2 regions of the Clostridium aromativorans genome follow, and region 1 is predicted to be linked to the other one. Evidence: riboswitches for the same ligand, from Rfam matches in the RefSeq annotation. Region 1 holds a riboswitch; the other holds the start of a gene.
What was found. Region 1 has a riboswitch for S-adenosylmethionine ahead of LN736_RS08400 (YezD family protein). Riboswitches for the same ligand answer to the same signal wherever they lie in the genome.

Region 1 (9,970 bases):
AATTTAAACTGTTGTAGAAATATGAAACTAAATAAGCGGCATCCTCTGTGGAAAGCTTTGAATCTCCAGTTGAAGCAGTATTTTGGGATGAAAATTTATAGGTATTGGGATTAGCTGCCCAGTTGTCTATCATGGGAATAACTTGAGTTATTGGTATGCTGAAACCTATGGATTCATCGTCTACTTTTGCAGAGTTTATACCTATAACTTGTCCTGTGCTTCTATCCAAAAGAGGGCCTCCGCTGTTGCCTGGAGATACAGGGGCAGAAATTTGGTAGACATTTTTATACTGGTAATTTTCTAGGTTGAAATTTCTATTCAAACCGCTTATTATACCTGTAGTAGCTGTATTCTGAAGACCAAGAGGGCTTCCAAGGGCTATTATCTCATCTCCTATATCAGCCTTTTTGTTTTTTGAAATTTTCATCGGACTTTTTCCTTTTAAGTTATCCACCCTGACTAAAGCTATATCTGTAAGCTCACTTTTACCTATAAGCTTACCTTTATATGTTGCGGTATCGGCCATCTTTACAATTATGGCGGAGCCGTCTTTTACCACATGTGCATTAGTTACTATATCTCCTTTTGTATCATATAAAAAACCAGAGCCAGTTATATTTCCACTGCTATTCTTTACTTCTAAAGATACCACTAATTTTTGATTTTCATGTATTATTGTCTTTAAATCCTTGGATTTGGGTGTGCCGAGTACTTCAGACACATTTCCCAATTTAGATGAACCTCTGGAGGATTTAAGACTTATATTTTTATGTATAGCAAAACATGCTGTAATGCCAATTACTAAGAAGGTTATTGTGGTAAGAAGAGAAACTATAAAAATTTTATTTATTTTCATAACTATCCTCCTGCGGCAATATCCAGGTTATTTTTGTGATTTTAATGTGATGGCCTTTTGACATCCCATATTCTGTATTTTCAAATTGACCTGTGTCATTTATAGATAAGTAATTGGGATATACATAGGTAGAATCGTTTCCAAGTTCGGCATTACTGGAATTATATATGGTATAGTATATTTGTATAGAGCTGATGGGCTTTGTAGCTATGTTTTTGATAGTTCCTTTAATTACGAAATCTCCGTATTTATTTATATTAGTAGAAGTAGAAACTACCTCTACTGCATTGGTTTTATTGTTTTTGTTCTCCAGGGCAGCTGAAGCCATGGCGTTCTGAATTCTAGTCTGTTCAGCTGTTTCAAAAGAATTTTTCTCGGATATTATGACCTGTTTAAAATTGTTGAGCTTTTTATCATTTGGATTATAAACGATACCTTTGTCTATAGTTTGAAGGGCAGAGGTGAAATCATTGTTTTTCAAATATTCATTCGCAGTGTTGTAAGCCACAGCGCTTATTCTTTTTCTAAGTTCTGAAGCAGTTTCACTGGCCTCTTTCACATTGTAATTGGATATTTTGTTTAGCAGTCCAGCTAAATCCTCTATGCTGCTTTTATTATTCATTTCATTTTTTATTTGTAATACAGTTATGCCCATTTTCTTATTTTCTATGTTTTTATTTAACAGGGAATAAAAAGCTCCGGTTTTATCCGATATTAAATTAACAGCTTCGTCTAATTCATTTAAAGCCCCATTGTAATTTTTATCCTTTATATAACTATCTACGGCACTTATATGTAAGTTTACAGATTTGCCATCCTGCAAAAATATTTTATCTGCTTTTAGGGTTTCATTATTTGGACGTAAACTCAGGGCCTTGTCTATTATTGAATACGCACTAGATATATTTCCCTGAAGAGCTATATTTTCGGCAGTAGTTCTATTTTTTTCAACATTTTTAGAAACAGAGGCTTCATATAAATAATAAGTGCAGGTTAAACTCACGGCAAGTACTGCTGACAAAAGGGGCATTGCTATATTTATATTTTTATAAAATGGAATTTTACAACAGGTATTATCTCCAACTTTCTTATTTAAACTAAAATTTGTTGTATTGTCTTTTGATTTATCTAAAGCTAGGGCGTTTAACTGATCCTCTTTTATATTATGTTTTAAGGCTTGTCTGATATTATGAATTTTAATTGTACTTTCATTTAAATTTTCTATTTCCAGGTTTTTATTTAACCTGGTTCCGCATTTTTCACAAAATAGAGCTTGATTAGAAACCTTGGCTCCACATTTATAACAAAACATTCTAGTATTCTCCTTAAATTTATTAATTTTTACATCCATTGCAGTTTTCACAGTCTGGAAGGTTAGGTTTAAATACGGGTTCTATAGAAAAACTTCCGAGTCCGTTTTCGCTTCCACATAGGAATATAAAACCACTAAACTGCATGAATAAGTTTTTGTCTACTATAAAATTTATATCCTTTATTTGCTGAGTCAAATCATTGTCGTTTTTTTTATCGGCACTCATGTTGAAATGAGGACCGTGACAGGACATACCATCTAAATAAATTCTTATTGTAGAATAGGTAATATTATTCTCAGTCAAAAATTTTTTAAATTCATTGTAAGCTGTATTACTTATTTTTATAAAATTCATATAAAATCCTCGCTTAATGATCAAATTTTTATAATTGTACAGATATACTTATATGTATTGTACCAAAAATTTTATAATTGTACTATAGTAATTTATTCATAGCAAATATTATTATATTTTGTTAAAATAAGTATGTATAGAATGGGATTAGAACTTATTTTTAGAGCGGAGATGTAAAAATGAACAAAAAAGATTTGGCGAATATAAGAAAAGAGTTTAAGTTGGGAAGTTATATGCTTCCTATTAAGGAAGTTTACAGCGTATATTTAAAAAAAGATAATGGAGAAATAATAACCAGGGAACTAGAGCATTTTGAAATGATGGAAATAGAGAAGAGGGAGCTTTACCTGAATAATTTCAAAAAGGTGCTTACAGGTTCTCTGGATTCCAAAATATTTGAATTGGATTTTAAGGAAACGGATGGGAAAGAAGGCCATGAGGTTGGTGAAAGCACACAGCAGATATTGTATGGTGCTTTGAATTCCGGGAAGAGTGCGGCTGAATTTGGAGATAAGATAGTGGATAAAATATCTAAAAATTATACCTATGATACGGATGTAGTGATAAATTTTATAAAAGCAGAGTATTATAACAGCAGAAAAAATAAGAATGGAGATGAAAGTGATGTAGAAGATTATGTTCAAGCTGTGGAGTTTATATTGTGCAGTGTAAACAAGGTGGAAATTCCCAAAAAGGTATTGAAATTTGATTATACCGAGATGAAATTCAAGCCCAATTCTGCACTGGATATGATCGTGAATTTAAATTCTCCTCTAGACGGATTCATGTTTCCAAGTTTTACATGTGAATATGTAGATGTGAACAAGATAATATATTATTCTTCTAAAACGAAGCAGGTTAACGGCACTTTTGTAGAAAAAGTCCTTGAGTGTACTGTAAAACCCACGGCTGTAGAAGAAAAAGAAAGTTTTAAAAGTATACTGGGTACAGTGACAGGAGGCAGAATAAAGCCGGATATCATGAAGGATGTATATGAAAGAATAAATGAAAAACTTGATGGAGGAGATAGGGAAGAGGAGGCAGTACTGGATGTAAATGAAGTTACCAGGGTTTTAAAAGAAAGCGGCCTTAAACATATACAGTCTGTCAAAAGCGCCTTTCAAGAGGTATGTGGTGGAGATCATGAATTTAAAGCCAGAAATGTAATCCCTGATTTTAAAAGTAAATCTGTAAAGATTGAAAATGAAAATACAAGTATAATTATAAGGCCTCAAGATCTGGGTAGTGTAAAGCAGGTAATAGACAAGAGAGGGAAAAAATGTTTATTGATAGAACTTAAAGAAGATATGGTTATAGACGGGCTTAATTTGGAGACTGAGAAAATGGAAGATTATATCTAATTGAAAACAATTCTTTTAAGGATAAAATTTTAATGTTAAACTTCTTAATTTGATTAAAAATTAATTTGACCGTAAGAATGTTATAAGGTATAATTAAAGTCAATAATTTAATATTAACCCTTATCAAGAGAAACTTAGGGAATGGCCCGATGAAGTTTCAGCAACCCATGTATTAATTGGTACATGTAAGGTGCTAAGTCCATCAGAACACAGTTCTGGAAGATGAGGTAAATATAAAACTTCAACTTGAACATTTTATATTTATTATAATATAGAAAAATCCTCTTCTTCATAAAAGGGGATTTTTTAGTTATTAATTTATAAATTAATGTAAAAGGGGGCAATATGAAAATGGGAGAAAAAACTGCGCGAAAAAATAACCAGATCTCAGAACAGTACATTAAAGAAATATTGCAGTCATTGAAGAGTATAAATTATGGTTCAATAACTTTGGTGATTCAAGATGGAATAGTAATTCAGGTAGAGACAAAAGAAAAAATAAGACTAAAATAGAGATTGAATAAACTTAAGATATTATCAGAAAATAAAAACTTTTAGAGAAAAATATAAAATGATATTTTAATTATTGATTATCCTTTAAATAAATAGTAAAATGTAATCAGATACAATGTTGAGTATTTAAGTCGGATATTTTATCCTGATGCCCATTTATAATGGGATTGATTTTTGGAATTAAATATGACTTAAATACTCGGATATAAAGGAGAGGTATAATGGGAAAAAAGTTACTGGAAATAAATAAGCTGAAAACGGAAGTTGAAGGTAATGAAATATTAAAAGGACTTGATCTAGAAATTGGCAAGGGTGAAATACATGCCATAATGGGTCCCAATGGGGCAGGGAAATCTACTCTTGTAAATACTATAATGGGTCATCCTAAATATGTAATATCATCAGGAGATATAGTATTTGATGGGGAAAAAATAAATGATTTAAAGGTGGATGAAAGGGCAAGAAAGGGAATATTCATGTCTTTTCAGTATCCGCAGGAGATACAGGGAATAACTGTTGAAAATTTTTTACGCAATGCTAAGGCTGCTGTTACAGGTAAGAGAGGTGGAATATTGGCATTTAGAAAAGCTTTAAAAGAAAAGCTAAAGCTTTTAAAAATAGATGAAAGTTATGCTAAAAGATATTTAAACGTGGGATTTTCAGGTGGAGAAAAAAAGAAAAATGAAATACTCCAGATGGCGGTACTTGAGCCCAAGCTTGCTATGCTGGACGAAACGGATTCTGGACTTGATGTAGATGCAGTTAGAGTAGTATCGGAAGGGGTGAGCAAACTCCGAACAGAGGATAACTCCATACTTATAATTACACATCACGATAGTATATTAGAATATTTGAAACCGGATTACGTTCATATACTTGTAGATGGAAGAATAGTTAAAACTGGTGATGCATCTTTAGCTGAGGAAATAGAGAAAAACGGATATGACAGGTTTAAGGCATTGGCTTAACAGGATGTTTTAAAAGAGAGGTGTTTTTATTGGAAAAAGAAAAAACTCATATAGAAGATATAAGAAGAAATATTTATGATATAAAAAATGAAGACAAATCCAGTTATAAAACTGGCTCGGGTCTTACAAAAAAGATAATAGAAGAAATATCAGATGAAAAAAATGATCCTGAATGGATGAGGGAGTTTAGACTTAAATCCTTAGATATTTACAATAAGATGCCTATGCCGTCCTGGGGACCTGATCTTTCGGATCTGGATATGAATAACATAGTTACCTATGTAAGGCCTGATACCAACATGAAACATGATTGGAAGGATGTGCCCAAAGATATAAAAAGAACTTTTGATTTACTTGGAATACCTAAAGCGGAGCACGAATCCCTGGCAGGTGTGGGTGCACAATATGATTCGGAGATAGTCTATCACAATGTAAGCGAGGAGCTGAAAAAGCAGGGCGTTTTATATATGGATATGGAAACGGCTATAAGGGATTACGAAGATCTGATAAGACCTCTTTTTATGAGGCTTGTGCCTCCAACAGATCATAAATTTGCAGCACTTCATGGAGCAGTTTGGTCTGGCGGCTCATTTGTATATGTTCCTGAGGGAGTTCAAGTTGATATACCAATACAATCTTATTTTAGATTAAATGCCCCTGGTGCAGGACAATTTGAACACACCCTTATAGTAGTTGAAAAAGGAGCAAAAATTCACTATATAGAGGGATGTTCGGCACCTAAATACTATGTAAACAATCTACATGCAGGTTGTGTTGAGTGTTATGTGAGAGAGGGAGCTTCATTAAAGTACAGTACTATAGAGAATTGGTCAAGAAATATGTACAATTTAAATACCAAAAGGTGTGCAGTGGATAAAAATGGGCATGTAGAATGGGTTACAGGTTCTTTTGGATCTAAAGTATCCATGTTGTATCCTATGAGCATACTGAGGGGAGAGGGAGCAAGATGCGATTTCACAGGAATAACTTTTGCAGGTGCCGGGCAGTATCTGGATACTGGCTCTAAAGTAGTTCATGCAGCTCCAAATACTACGTCAGTGGTAAATTCTAAATCCATTTCCAAGGATGGTGGAGTTTCAATTTACAGAGGCCTGTTGAGTTCTACTAAAAATGCAGTTAACTCCAAGTCCAGTGTATCCTGTGAATCATTGATGCTTGACAGTGAATCCAGATCGGATACTATACCTATTGTAAGTGTGGCAAACAACAATGTTGATATAGGACATGAGGCTAAAATAGGTAGAATAAGTGACGATGCCATTTTTTATCTTATGAGCAGAGGTCTTACGGAAGAAGAGGCAAGAGGGATGATAGTTACAGGATTTGTTGAGCCTGTAGCAAAGGAACTTCCACTTGAATATGCAGTGGAAATGAATAATTTGATTAAATTAGAATTAAAGGGAACCATAGGATAAGGAGGTAGTTTATGATAGATAATAGGGGAAATTTAAGCAAAAGTAAGAGAATAATTTCCGAATTGCAAAACAAGAAGGAGTTTAGACTAAATCAGGCCTATGTACCTACATGGAAGCATCTTGGATTAAATAATTTTCACCTTGATAATTATAAGTTTCCTGAAATAGAGGCATATGATGCAGGGTATATGGATTTTAAGGCTGAAGATTTTGAGGGGGTAACCTTAAAATTCATGCAGGAGATTGATGGAGAAAATCTTGCTCAATATTCTAGTTTTAAAGATGCTACTTCTGTATCAAAAGATTCTGTCAGACTTGGGGAGAACGGATTTAATTCAGGAATATTTGTAAAAGTTCCAGAGAATAAAATTTTGAATTCGCCTATAAGACTTAATTTCAATTTAAATGAACACAACCCTACAGTTATAGATCACAACATAATTGTAGCCGAATCAAATAGTAAAATTACTTTAGTGGTGGATTATTGTACTGAAAATAAAGACATAGATGCATTTCACAATGGTTTGACTAAAGTATTTGCAAAGAGCGGCTCAGTAGTAGATGTTATAAAAGTTCAGAGGATGAATGATAAGTCAACCCATTTTGATTCGAATATGGCTCAGGTGGAGAATGGAGCAAAAGTAAATTGGATTACTGTAGAGATGGGAAGCCATATAAATGTTACAAATTATAATTCGGATTTAAAAGGGGAATACAGCAGTGCAGATATATATTCAGCCTATTTAGTTGATGGAGACAGAAGACAGGATCTTTACTATACCACCAATCATTTTGGTAAAAAGAGCACAAGTAATATGGTCATAGAAGGGGTACTGAAGGATAGAGCCAGAAAAGTTTTTAAGGGAAATATAGATTTTAAGAGAGGCTCATCTAAATCCAAGGGAGCTCAGGCTGAAGAAGTTCTTCTTTTAGATCCAACAGTTAAGACGGATACTATTCCAATACTTCTCTGCCAGGAGGAAGATGTGGACGGACAGCATGCAGCAAGTGTAGGCAAAATAGATGAGAATCAACTTTTTTATTTGATGAGCAGGGGCTTTGATTATGGTGAAGCGGAAAAATTGGTTATAGAGGCTAGATTTAATCCTATATTTGATAAGATTCCAGCAGAAGATTTAAAAAAGTTTTTATCTGAAGAACTTAAAAGGAGGATTATAAATGAGTAATGGAAATGTAATACAGGAGAGTATAGATGTAAAGAGGATAAGAAAGGACTTCCCAATACTTTCTATAAAAGTGAAGGGTAATGATCTGGTGTATTTTGACAATGGAGCAACTACACAGAAACCACTTTCTGTCATAAAAGCCGTAGAACATTATAATGAGAATTTAAATGGAAATCCCCACAGAGGTGCCCACTATCTTGGAGTCACGTCTACAGAGGCTTATGAGGGAGCTCGTGAGAAAGTAAGGGCTTTTATTGGAGCAGAGAAATCCTCTGAGATAATATTTACAAGGAATACTACAGAATCCTTAAATTTGATAGCTTATAGTTATGGGCTGAATTTTGTAAATAAGGGAGATGAAATAGTAATTGCTATTTCAGAGCATCACAGCAATATACTCCCTTGGCAGATGGTAGCTAGAGTAAAAGGTGCAGTGCTTAAATATATGTATACTAATGAAGAGGGAAGAATAACTGAAGAAGAATATAAAAGTAAAATTACTGACAAGACAAAGATTGTATCCATTGCTCAGGTGTCAAATGTACTTGGAACGAAATATCCAGTTAAAGATATTGTAAAATACGCTCATGAAAAAGGAGCTGTAGCAATAGTAGATGGAGCACAGAGTACACCTCATATGAAGGTGGATGTATCTGATCTTGATACGGATTTCTTTGTATTTTCAGGTCATAAAATGCTAGCTTCTATGGGAATAGGAGTACTTTATGGAAAAGAAAAATTTCTCCTTGAAATGCCGCCTTTCCTAGGTGGTGGTGATATGATAGAATATGTTACAGAACAAGATGCTACTTTTGCAGAGCTGCCTTTTAAATTTGAAGCCGGCACTCAAAATGTGGAAGGTGCAGTGTCTCTCGGTGCAGCTATTGACTATTTAAATTCAATAGGACTTGACAAGATTGAAGCCTATGAGGAAGAACTTACGGAATATGCACTTAAAAAAATTTCAGATATAGATTATGTGACGGTTTATGGCCCTAAAAGTGCCAAGAATAAAGGTGGAATTATTTCATTTAATGTAAAAGATGTTCATCCTCATGATGTAGCAACTATATTAAATAATTACGGAGTAGCAGTTAGATCAGGACATCACTGTGCACAACCTCTTATGAAACATTTGGGAATCCAAGCATCTTCCAGGGCTAGCTTTTATTTTTACAACACTTATGAAGAAATAGATAAATTTATAGAAGCCCTTAAGAATGTTAGGAAGTGGTTGGGATATGGACGATCTTAGTCTTGTGTATTCTGAAATAATAACAGAACATAACCAGGATACCACTAATAAGAGAGAGCTGAAAAACCCTGATTTAAAAGAAAGAGGACATAATCCCAGCTGTGGAGATGATATAACTCTTTCATTGAAATTCAAGGGAGACATTATAGATGATATAGCTTATGAGGGAAGCGGATGTGCCATATCTCAGGCTTCAACATCTATAATGATAGATTTGATTAAAGGTAAAACTGTTGAAGAAGCTTTGGATTATGTTAAGACATTTATAGGAATGATAAAAAAGGAAATTACAGATGAAAAAGAGTTGGAAAAATTAGAAGATGCTATAGCACTTAAAAATATATCCATGATGCCTGCCAGAGTGAAGTGTGCAGTCCTCGCCTGGCATACATTAGAGGAAGCTATAAAAAAAAGAAAGAAGGGTGTCTCTGAATAAGCTGTATTCAAAACCCAGAGCACAAATATCAAACTCCATTATTTGATATTTGTGCTCTATTTTTTCTGTTAACTGTCAATTGCTTTTGTATTGTTTATAAAAGAATAGTAGTCATTTCTCAAATTGTTTTTGTCTTCTTCAGAGGCAAAAGAACAATTTATTCCATTTTCAGTGACCTTTTTTATATCTTTGAAATCGAAATTTTGGTATTTTACAAGATATTTAAATTCCTGAATTATATCTGTGTTTGACACAGTGATATTGTCTGTGTTTACTGTTACCATAATATCC
Region 2 (9,970 bases), on a different contig from region 1:
TATATATAGAGTGGAGGGTAGTCGCTGGAACTGGAATTTATGTAAAATTGAGAAAAATTGTTTGCAGCAGAAGACGCCCAGCTTTCAAACAGCCTCACATCTCCTCCGTATCCCTCCATAAAAGTCGACAATGTGATCTTGAGAAACAGACCCGTAAAGAGCATCGAAAAAATAAGCATTTTGGTATTTACAGATTTTATCTTCATATTTTTCTGTATGAAATTGCGATATATTACGATACACAGTGCAAGAAATACTGCCAGGTATACGGTGAGAAGCGGTGCAAACTTGTTATTTGAAGAATTAAATCCATTCTTACCGGAGTTTATCGTATTGTTGTGGTTATTCTGAGTGTTTGCATTGCTGCCGGGCGGCGTTTGCTTCACACTGTGGTTCCAGTTTTTATTTCCTGTCTGTCCATTTTGTCTATTAAATTGACTGAATTGTCCTGTCCTGTTTTGTGGATAGGAATTTGACTTGTAGTTTTTTACACTGTAGATGCATAGTAAAAATGATAATGACATTAAAAAAATTAGGATTATTTTCAATAGACTGTTTTTTGAAAAAATTTTTTTCATATATCTTGAAACTCCTTTCCTAAAATCTAGTATGGGAATATAATTATATATATCTTCTAGGATAAAGCTTAAAATAATCTTAAAAATAACCAGATGGTTGTTGATTCAGATTGATAGGACTAGCTTTCTTAACAGACTTGGGGGTTGGACAATTGGATAATTTAATATTTAGTTTTAACGTGATAATGCCTATATTTATTGTAATTGCACTGGGATATTTCATAAAGGAAGTAGGACTTATAGATGACAGGTTTATAAATACTGCTGTCAAATTTAATTTTAGAGTTGGATTGTCTACACTGCTTTTTGAAAATATATATGTCTCCAAATTGAGCGATATAGCCAACACTAAACTCATGATATTTGTATTTTTATGTATATTCGGTTCAGTATTGGTACTTTGGCTTATTGTACCGTTGTTTATTAAGGACAGGAAAAGGGCTTCTGCTGTGATACATACTATATATAGGAGCAATTTTGTGCTCCTTGGAGTTCCCATGGGAATGTACATGCTTGGAAAATCCCATATGGGACCTATTTCTCTTTTGCTGCCCATAGTCATTCCCACCTATAATTTTTTTGCGGTGCTGGTACTTGCGGCTTTTGACGAAAGAGGTGACAAAAGCGGTATAGGAAGTAAAATAAAGTATACTCTTGTGGGAATAGTGAAAAACCCGCTTATCATAGCATCGTTTCTGGGCATAGTCTTTCAGCTGTTTTCCATAAAACTGCCTTTGTTTATGGAAAGGGCTGTTTCCGATGTTGCTTCCCTTGGTACTCCTCTGGCCCTTATAACACTAGGTGCCCAGCTGGAATTTAAGAGTGTAAAGGAAAATTTGAAATACTCCATAACAGCTTCTGTGGGGAGGCTCATAGTAGTTCCCTGTATAGTTGTCACATTGGCGTTTTTAATGGGATTTAGAAAATATGATCTAGGTGCCATATTTATATTGTTTTCTTCACCTTCTGCTATTTCCTGTTATGTAATGGCTGAGGAAATGAATTCTGATTACAAGCTCACGGGAGATGTTGTGATCTTGACCACTTTTTTCTCAATGTTTACTATATTTATAGGCATATATCTGCTTAAAAGTCTGTCTCTTTTGTAGAATTTGAATAATTTTCCCTCGGTATGATATAATTTATGGTAAGTATGAGTAGGAGGAGAAACCTTATGGAAAAAATTGCACTTTTGACAGATTCTGCTTGTGACATAGATGATGAAACCATAAAAAAGTACAGCATAGAAATATTGCCTTTTAGGATTATATATAAGGATAGGGAATATATAGATAAAGTTGAGATCACTCCAAAAGAAGTATATGACAGCATGAAATATGAAATTCCAAAATCTTCTCTACCTTCAATAGACGATATGGAAAGTGTTTTTGACAGGCTGGAAAGGGAAAACTATACTCATGTGGTAGCTGTTACGATTTCCAGCGGACTTTCAGGTACATATAATGCTTTGAAAATGGTAAGCAAAAAACATAATAAACTGTCATCGTATGTTTATGATTCCAAATCCACTTCCCTGGGAGAGGGTATAGTTTTAAAAGAGTGTGGAAGGCTTTTGGATCAGGGCAGAAGTTTTAGTGAAATTGTAAACTGCATACCTGGGATAAAGAAGAGTATGCACTTTTTTTTCGTATTCGGCACTCTGGAGTATGCCAGAAAAGGAGGGCGTATAGGGAGACTGTCGGGTACAATAGGTGAGATTTTGGATATAAAGCCAATAGTGTACTTTGACGATGATCAGGGCATATGTTTTACCCGTCATAAGGTGAGGGGAAGGAAGAGATCTTTAAGTAAAATGATAGACATAGGTAATGATTTTTTAGCTAAATGCCCCTGCGACGTATATGTAGTTCACGGCAATGCCAGAGAAGAAGCCGAAAATATTTATAACAGGATTTCTGGACTTCCCAACGTGGAAAATATATACATGATAGGTCAGATAAGCCCTATAGTAGGTGTGTATTCAGGACCGGGAACTGTCGGTGTATGCTATGTAGAACGAAATGGGGAAAATCAGGTATATTGACAGGACATATCTAAATGATTATAATTAATAGCATAATTTAATATAAATCTTGAACTTATCAAGAGAGGTGGAGGGAACAGGCCCTTTGAAACCCGGCAACCAGTACGTCGTTGTATATTGGTGCTAAGTCCTGCAGCGGAAGCTGAAAGATGAGAATATATTTTGCGATTTTAAGTCTGAGGTATATCCCCAGACTTTTACTTTATTCTCAGATGTTATTTGATGTATTGATAATTTGAAAGGATGTGGCTGTAGTGCCTGAATTGAGCAGAAAATTAATTAATTTTACCGATTCTGTTATAAGAAGAATGACGAGAATATCGAACAAATATGGAGCAATTAATTTGTCTCAGGGTTTTCCTGATTTTGATCCTCCTAAGGAGATAGAGGAAGCACTTAAAATAGCAGCAGTCAAGGGACCTCATCAGTATGCCATTACCTGGGGCGCACAGAATTTGAGAGAAGCTCTTGCAGAAAAACAGTCCAGATTCATGGGACTTGACATAGATCCGGATACCCAGATTGTAATTACCTGCGGCAGTACTGAGGCTATGATGGCTTCTGTCATGACTGTCTGTGATCCGGGAGATAAGGTAATAGTATTCTCGCCTTTTTATGAAAATTATGCTGCAGATGCCATATTGAGCGGAGCTGAGCCAATATATGTTTCTCTTTATTCGCCTGATTTTTCTTTCAACAAGACTGAACTTGAAAATGCCTTTAAGCAAAGGCCGAAGGCCCTTATACTCTGTAACCCGTCAAATCCTTCAGGAAAGGTGTTTACACTTGAGGAATTGAAATTCATAGCCCGTCTAGCAGAAAAATATGATTCTTTCGTAATAACGGATGAAGTGTACGAGCATATTGTAATGGATCCCCATAAACATGTCTATTTTGCTTCACTTCCGGGAATGTTTGACAGAACCTTGAGCTGCAGCTCCTTTTCCAAGACTTATTCCATAACCGGGTGGAGAATAGGCTATGTTATAGGTGACGAGAGGGTAATAGAAAATGTGCGAAAAGTACATGATTTTCTTACGGTGGGGGCGGCGGCACCGCTTCAGGAAGCAGTTGTGGCCGGGCTTAAACTGCCTATGGAGTACTATGACTGGCTGAAGAATTTATATACGAAAAAGAGAGATTTGTTTCTCCAGGGATTGAGCGAGGCAGGACTTAAATATGTGAAGCCCCAGGGAGCTTATTATGTGCTCATAGATGTTTCGGAATTTAATGTAAAAAATGATTTGAAATTTTGTGAGTGGCTGGCAAAAGAAGTTGGAATAGGGGCGGTTCCTGGGTCAAGCTTCTTTAAAGAAGATGTGAATTATCTGATAAGGCTTCATTTTGCAAAGAAGGATGACACACTTTTAAAGTCCATTGAAAAGCTGAAAACCCTGAGGGAAAAAGCCAGATTTTATAAAGAGTAGTCCAGGTTATCCCCGTGAGTAATAAACAGAGTTCAAGGCTTAAATATCAAACCTCATCATCTGATATTTATGCTTTGAACTCTGTTTTTTTGTCGACTGTGAATTGTGCACTGTGCACTGTCAATTGTTCATTGTCAATTGTCAATTGAATAAATGTTGCAATTTTATTCTATTTGTTATATATTATATATAACAAATAGAATAGGAGGGTAGTTATGATAATTAAAATTGATTTTGAATCTGAAATGCCCATCTATGAACAGCTTAAAAGGAGTATTATAGAGGGAATAGCAGCTGGAGATCTGAAGCCGGGGGAAAGCCTGCCTTCTGTGAGACAGATGGCGGAGGATATAGGGATAAATTTGCACACCGTGAATAAAGCTTATAATATATTGAAATCTGATGGATACTTGAATATAGACAGAAGAACAGGAGCTGTTATAAATCAAAACTATCCTAAAAATAGTGAGGAATTTAATGAAAAGCTGGTGAGGGAATTGACCTATCTGCTGGCAGAAGCCTATTTGAGGGATGATAAATTGGAAGATATATTGAAATTATGTTCCGGTATATATCAAAAATACGATTTGCAAAATAAATAAAGGCAGGTGAATGTTAATGAAGGAAAATTTATTTTTATGTATATATTTGTGCTTTATATTTTTATTGATACTTGTCATCAACATGCTGACACCGAATTTTACCAGAAAGGAAATTGTATTTGGAGTAAGAATACCTGGAGATAAAATGGACAGTGCTGAAATCAAAGATATAAAAAGGCAGTTTATAAAAAATAATCTGATAATAGGGATTCCATTTATGCTGCTGTTTAGTTTTCTAAATTACAAATTCCTGAGTGCAGCTGTGATTTTGTTTACTGTTTTTGCCTTCGTCTTTATAGATTTTCTGGTATATATGATATCCAACAGGGCTGTTAAAGCTCTTAAATTGAAGAATTCCTGGTTTGAGGGAAAAAAGCAGGCTGTGGCAGTGGATGTAGGTTACTCCAGGGACAAGGGAAAAACTCTGGTATCGCCATGGTTTTTTCTGATTCCCGTATCAATAATTTTGATAAATATAATTTTGGGATATGCAAATTATGCACCTTTGCCCAATAGGGTGCCCACTCACTGGGATCTTTCAGGAAATATCAACGGTTATCAGACAAAATCCATATTTTTGATCTGGGAAATGCCTTTTACTGAAATGGCAGTGACTCTCATGCTTTTCATAGTGTATAAGATCATAGGCTGGTCAAAACAGCAGACAAATGTTTCAAACCCTGAAATTTCCGTGAAAAAAAACAGGAGATTCAGGAGAATATGGTCCATATACGCGGTGTTTTCTGCGGTAGCGGTGAATTTGATTTTGACTGTTGGAACCATTCAAATATTTGATATAATTGAAATTTCACACCTGTTTGTGCTCATTTTCACCATAGTCTTTGTCATATTTATAACTTTGATCAGCGTGGTGCTGTCTATAAAGATAGGACAGGGAGGAAGCAATATAGAAATAGGAAAACAGGACTCTGGGAAAATCGAATCTGAATTTACGGATAAAGATGATGATAATTTTTGGAAGCTGGCGAACACCATATATTACAACCCTGATGATCCATTCCTCTTTGTGGAAAAGAGGTTTGGCATAGGCTGGACAATAAATGCAGGGAGACCTGCAGGAATGGCCATATATATAGGTCTGATTGTATTTATAATAGCGGTTATAGGCTTTTCAATCTTTGCCCAAAATTAAAAACCGCCAATTGTGCATCATGAATTGTCAGTTGTGTATTGTGCGCTGTCAATTGCCCATCGTGCATTTTGTGCTGTCAGTTGTGCATTGTGCACTGTTCATTGAATAAAACTACCAGGGACGGTTATGTTCTAGCCATCCCTGTTCTTCCCAATATTTTTTATCAACAGCATTGAAGGTAAATTTTTTCTGGACAAAGCGCATAGCGTAAAAGAGGGCCTTTACTTTTAGGCTGGGTTTTACCTTACCGCATCTGTGCAGGATTTTATCGGATAATTTTTTTACATCCCCATGAATTTTTACTTTTTTCTTTTCACTTACACCCTCCCAGTCTACGGCGGCAACTGCCCTGCCGTAGGTAAATATCTTACCTGTTCCCCAGAAGGTCAAGCTGTCCACAATATCTTTAATTGTAGATTTCATTCCGCCGCCGGCAGCCGTTGAAATAACTAAGGCCATTTTGGAGAACATTGTCTTATTAGGACGGTGTACCATCCACTGAAAGCCGAAATGATCCAGTAATGTCTTCATCTGCCCGCTCACGTGAAATACATATACGGGACTTGTAAAAATAATTAAATCTGCTTTTTCAATTGCCTCTCTTATTGGATTGACTTGATTATAATGAGGACATGCTTTTTCACCTATAGTAAAACATGAACTGCATCCGCGGCAAAAATTTGGCATATCTTTTGGCAGAAAAAATTCTGTAATTTCACTTGTCTCCGGTTGTAGTCTTTCTAAAAATAGCTGGCAAATACTATAAGTACTTCCTCGATGTTCTGTACCGTATATCACTGCAATTTTCATAAGATTCTCCTTGTTTTATATATTGATTGATCTCAAAAACTATAAAGTGAGTTTACCAATATTACAGTTTAATTGCAAGCATAATTGTAAATTGTGTATTGTGAATTGTGAATTGGCAATGGTTGTGTTAGAATATTTTATATAATTAATCAAATATAATTTAAAATTATTGAGGTAGGGGGTAAAATAGGTGATATCTGATAAAATGAAGGAATATGTATCTAAAAGCTCCATAATAAGGGCTATGTTTGAGGAGGGAAAAAAGCTCTCTTCAATTTATGGAGAAGAAAATGTATTTGATTTCAGTCTGGGCAATCCCAATGTAAAACCGCCTGAATCTATAAGAGAGGCTGTATATGAAATATTGAGGGAAGAGCCTCCTAATTTAGTCCATGGATATATGAACAACTCCGGTTATGAAGATGTAAGGGCCAAAATTGCTGAAAATATCAACAAAAAATATAATGTGAAACTCACTAAAAACAATTTAGTAATGACCTGCGGGGCTGCAGGCGGATTAAATATTATTTTGAAAACTCTTTTAAATCCTGGAGATGAAGTTATTGTATTTTCGCCGTTCTTTGGAGAATATGAAAACTATGTAAAAAATTTTGATGGAAGGCTTGTCATTATACCCTCGGACAGTGAAACTTTTGAGCCCGATTTAAATGAACTTGAGGACAAAGTGAATTCCAGGACTAAAGCTGTAATAATAAATTCACCAAATAACCCGACGGGGGTTGTATATTCGGAAGAGCTCATTAAGGGCATGGCAGAAGTCTTGAATAGAAAACAGCAGAAGTTTAATACCAGTATATATTTGATTTCCGACGAACCCTATAGGGAAATAGTATATGACGGAGTGGAAGTACCCTATATATTGAATTACTACAGAAATTCATTTGTCGGATATTCTTACAGCAAATCACTTTCTCTTCCTGGAGAGAGAATAGGATATGTAGTCTGCAGCAGTGATGCAGATGATTTTGATAACATAATGCAATCTTTGAATGTAGCCAACAGAATCCTGGGATTTGTAAATGCGCCTTCACTGTTTCAAAGGGTCATTGCAAAATGTGTGGATTCAAAAGTGGATGTGAACATATACAAAAAAAATCGGGATCTTTTGTACAACCATCTTGTAAAAATAGGATTCTCCTGTGTCAAACCAGATGGTGCCTTTTATCTGTTCCCAAAATCGTTGATACCGGATGATGTTGAATTTGCACAGCGGGCAAAAAAATTCAATCTTCTTATAGTCCCGGGATCATCTTTCAAATGTCCGGGCTATTTCAGACTTTCTTACTGTATTTCATATGATAAAATAGAAAAATCACTGGATAGTTTTGATAAGCTAGGGGTCTGACCCCCTTCCAAAAAATGTCAGGGGGTCAGACCCCTAAAAAAGGGAGATAATTATTGTGAATGAGCAAAAAGAAGTTTGTGCTTTTATAAACTGTAATATAATTGATGGCAGATTTGAAAGCAATATGATAAATGAAGGTGTAATGCTAGTAGAGAATGTAGATGGTATAGGAAAGATAAAATCTCTGGGGAATAAAATGGAGGTTGGCATACCTAAGGACTGTAAGGTATTTGATTTAAAGAATAAATATGTGGTTCCTGGACTTATAGATGCTCATGTGCATCTTTTCGGGGATGGGAATCCTTTTACAGAAGAAGGTGTAAAGAGGACTCCGGATGAAAACCTAGAGTTCATGAAGTCATCTCTTGGAAAATATCTTCTCGAGGAGAACATGAAAAAAAATGCAATGGCAGCACTTCATGCCGGAGTGACTACTTTCCGAAGCGTGGGAGATCCACTTTACTATGATATAGAAGTTAAAAATGAAATGAAAAACGGCGGTCAAATTGGACCTGACATGTTATGTGCTGGACCTATGATATGCATAACCGGAGGGCATGGATATAAACTTGTATCTGAAGCTTCAGATTCACCCTGGGAAGGAAGAAAAAAGGTGAGAGAACATGTTTATAAGGGTACGGATCTTATAAAAATAGCTAGTACGGGCGGAGTTACCGATTCCAGGAAAATAGGCGAAGCAGGAAGAGTCCAGATGACCTATGATGAAATTGCGGCTGTATGTGATGAGGCCCATAGGGCAGGTCTGCTTGTGGCAAGTCACTGCCAGAGCACCAGAGGATTGAAGGAAGCTTTGAGGGCAGGAGTGGATACCATAGAGCACGGTGCTTCCATGGATGATGAAATAATAGAGCTTTTCAAACACAATCCTAAATCCTTGAGAGGCTACAGTGCTCTTATACCTACCTTTGCTCCGGCAATTTATACGTCGGAAATCAGCACTGAGTACACAAAGCTTGATGATGTGCAGTTTGCCAATGGCAGAATTATAAGGGATGAAATGACCAAAGGATTTAAAACTGCTATAGATGAAGGTATAAAAGTTGGACTTGGCACTGATGCAGCCATGCCTTTTGTAACCCACTATAATACCTGGAGAGAACTGCAGCTTCAGGTAAAATACGGCGGAGCCTTAAATGCACAGGCTATATATTTTGCAACTAAATCAAATTCTGAAATTCTGGGAATTGATAAAGAAGTTGGAACCCTTGAGCCTGGAAAATTTGCAGATTTTGTTATCCTGGATGGCAACCCTCTTGAAGATCTGAATTGTTTTGAAAAACCGCTGATGGTGGTTAAACGAGGAAATATTATAGATAATACAAGAGAGTATATAATACCTGAAGTGGAGAAGTTTGTAAAATAGGGTCAGACCCCCTGACAGAAAATGTCAGGGGGTCTGACCCTATTTTAATAAGTAAATACCATCTTGCCATCTCTCAGTGCAATTGGTTTTGACCACAGCCATGTGTTGGTAGTGCTGTCATCAAAATAGTAGAGTGCACCTTTGGTAGGATCGTAGCCGTGAAGCGCATCATAAGCTGCTTTTTTCGATTCCTCCGAGGCGGGTTTGTTTATCCAACCGTTCAATACAGGAGTGAATTGATAGTATCCACCTGATTTTTCATATATTACACCCTTTATAGTGGATGGGTATTTTGGATTGCGGACTCTGTTTAAAACTACAGCAGCCACACCGACCTTAGCTTTATAGGACTCGCTTTGTGCCTCTGCGTTTACCAGCCTTGCAAGTAGATCCAGGTCGCTTTGGCTGTAGGGTACTATAGCGGGAGGAGCTGCTCCTTTGAAGATGTACCCTGAAGGTATATTGAGCACCTGACCCGGATAAATATACTTGTCCACATTAGAGTTGGCGGCAATCAATGTATTTAAAGATATATTGAATTTTTTTGCTATTAAATAGAGAGTATCAGTAGCTTGTACAATATAAGTTTTCGAATTTACCTTTAAA

Region 2: it holds a riboswitch for S-adenosylmethionine, as region 1 does, so the genes downstream of both, LN736_RS05305 (pyridoxal phosphate-dependent aminotransferase) here and LN736_RS08400 (YezD family protein) in region 1, are expected to answer to the same signal.

What each region holds. Positions count from the first base shown of each region.
Region 1 covers NZ_JAJJPB010000008.1:62,939-72,908, forward strand. Annotated here, with positions in the region: gene LN736_RS08380 (S1C family serine protease) at 1-856, opposite strand, end outside; gene LN736_RS08385 (FxLYD domain-containing protein) at 843-2,168, opposite strand; gene LN736_RS08390 (HesB-like protein) at 2,191-2,523, opposite strand; gene LN736_RS08395 (DUF4317 domain-containing protein) at 2,703-3,884, shown strand; SAM riboswitch class I at 4,002-4,113, shown strand; gene LN736_RS08400 (YezD family protein) at 4,236-4,397, shown strand; gene sufC (Fe-S cluster assembly ATPase SufC) at 4,619-5,365, shown strand; gene sufB (Fe-S cluster assembly protein SufB) at 5,395-6,801, shown strand; gene sufD (Fe-S cluster assembly protein SufD) at 6,813-7,988, shown strand; gene LN736_RS08420 (cysteine desulfurase) at 7,981-9,243, shown strand; gene sufU (Fe-S cluster assembly sulfur transfer protein SufU) at 9,230-9,679, shown strand; gene add (adenosine deaminase) at 9,748-9,970, opposite strand, start outside.
Region 2 covers NZ_JAJJPB010000004.1:37,421-47,390, reverse strand. Annotated here, with positions in the region: gene LN736_RS05320 (glycosyltransferase 87 family protein) at 1-578, opposite strand, end outside; gene LN736_RS05315 (AEC family transporter) at 731-1,687, shown strand; gene LN736_RS05310 (DegV family protein) at 1,753-2,622, shown strand; SAM riboswitch class I at 2,675-2,778, shown strand; gene LN736_RS05305 (pyridoxal phosphate-dependent aminotransferase) at 2,877-4,049, shown strand; gene LN736_RS05300 (GntR family transcriptional regulator) at 4,265-4,651, shown strand; gene LN736_RS05295 (DUF1648 domain-containing protein) at 4,668-5,804, shown strand; gene LN736_RS05290 (flavodoxin family protein) at 5,916-6,614, opposite strand; gene LN736_RS05285 (pyridoxal phosphate-dependent aminotransferase) at 6,805-7,980, shown strand; gene LN736_RS05280 (amidohydrolase family protein) at 8,036-9,364, shown strand; gene LN736_RS05275 (cell wall hydrolase) at 9,409-9,970, opposite strand, start outside.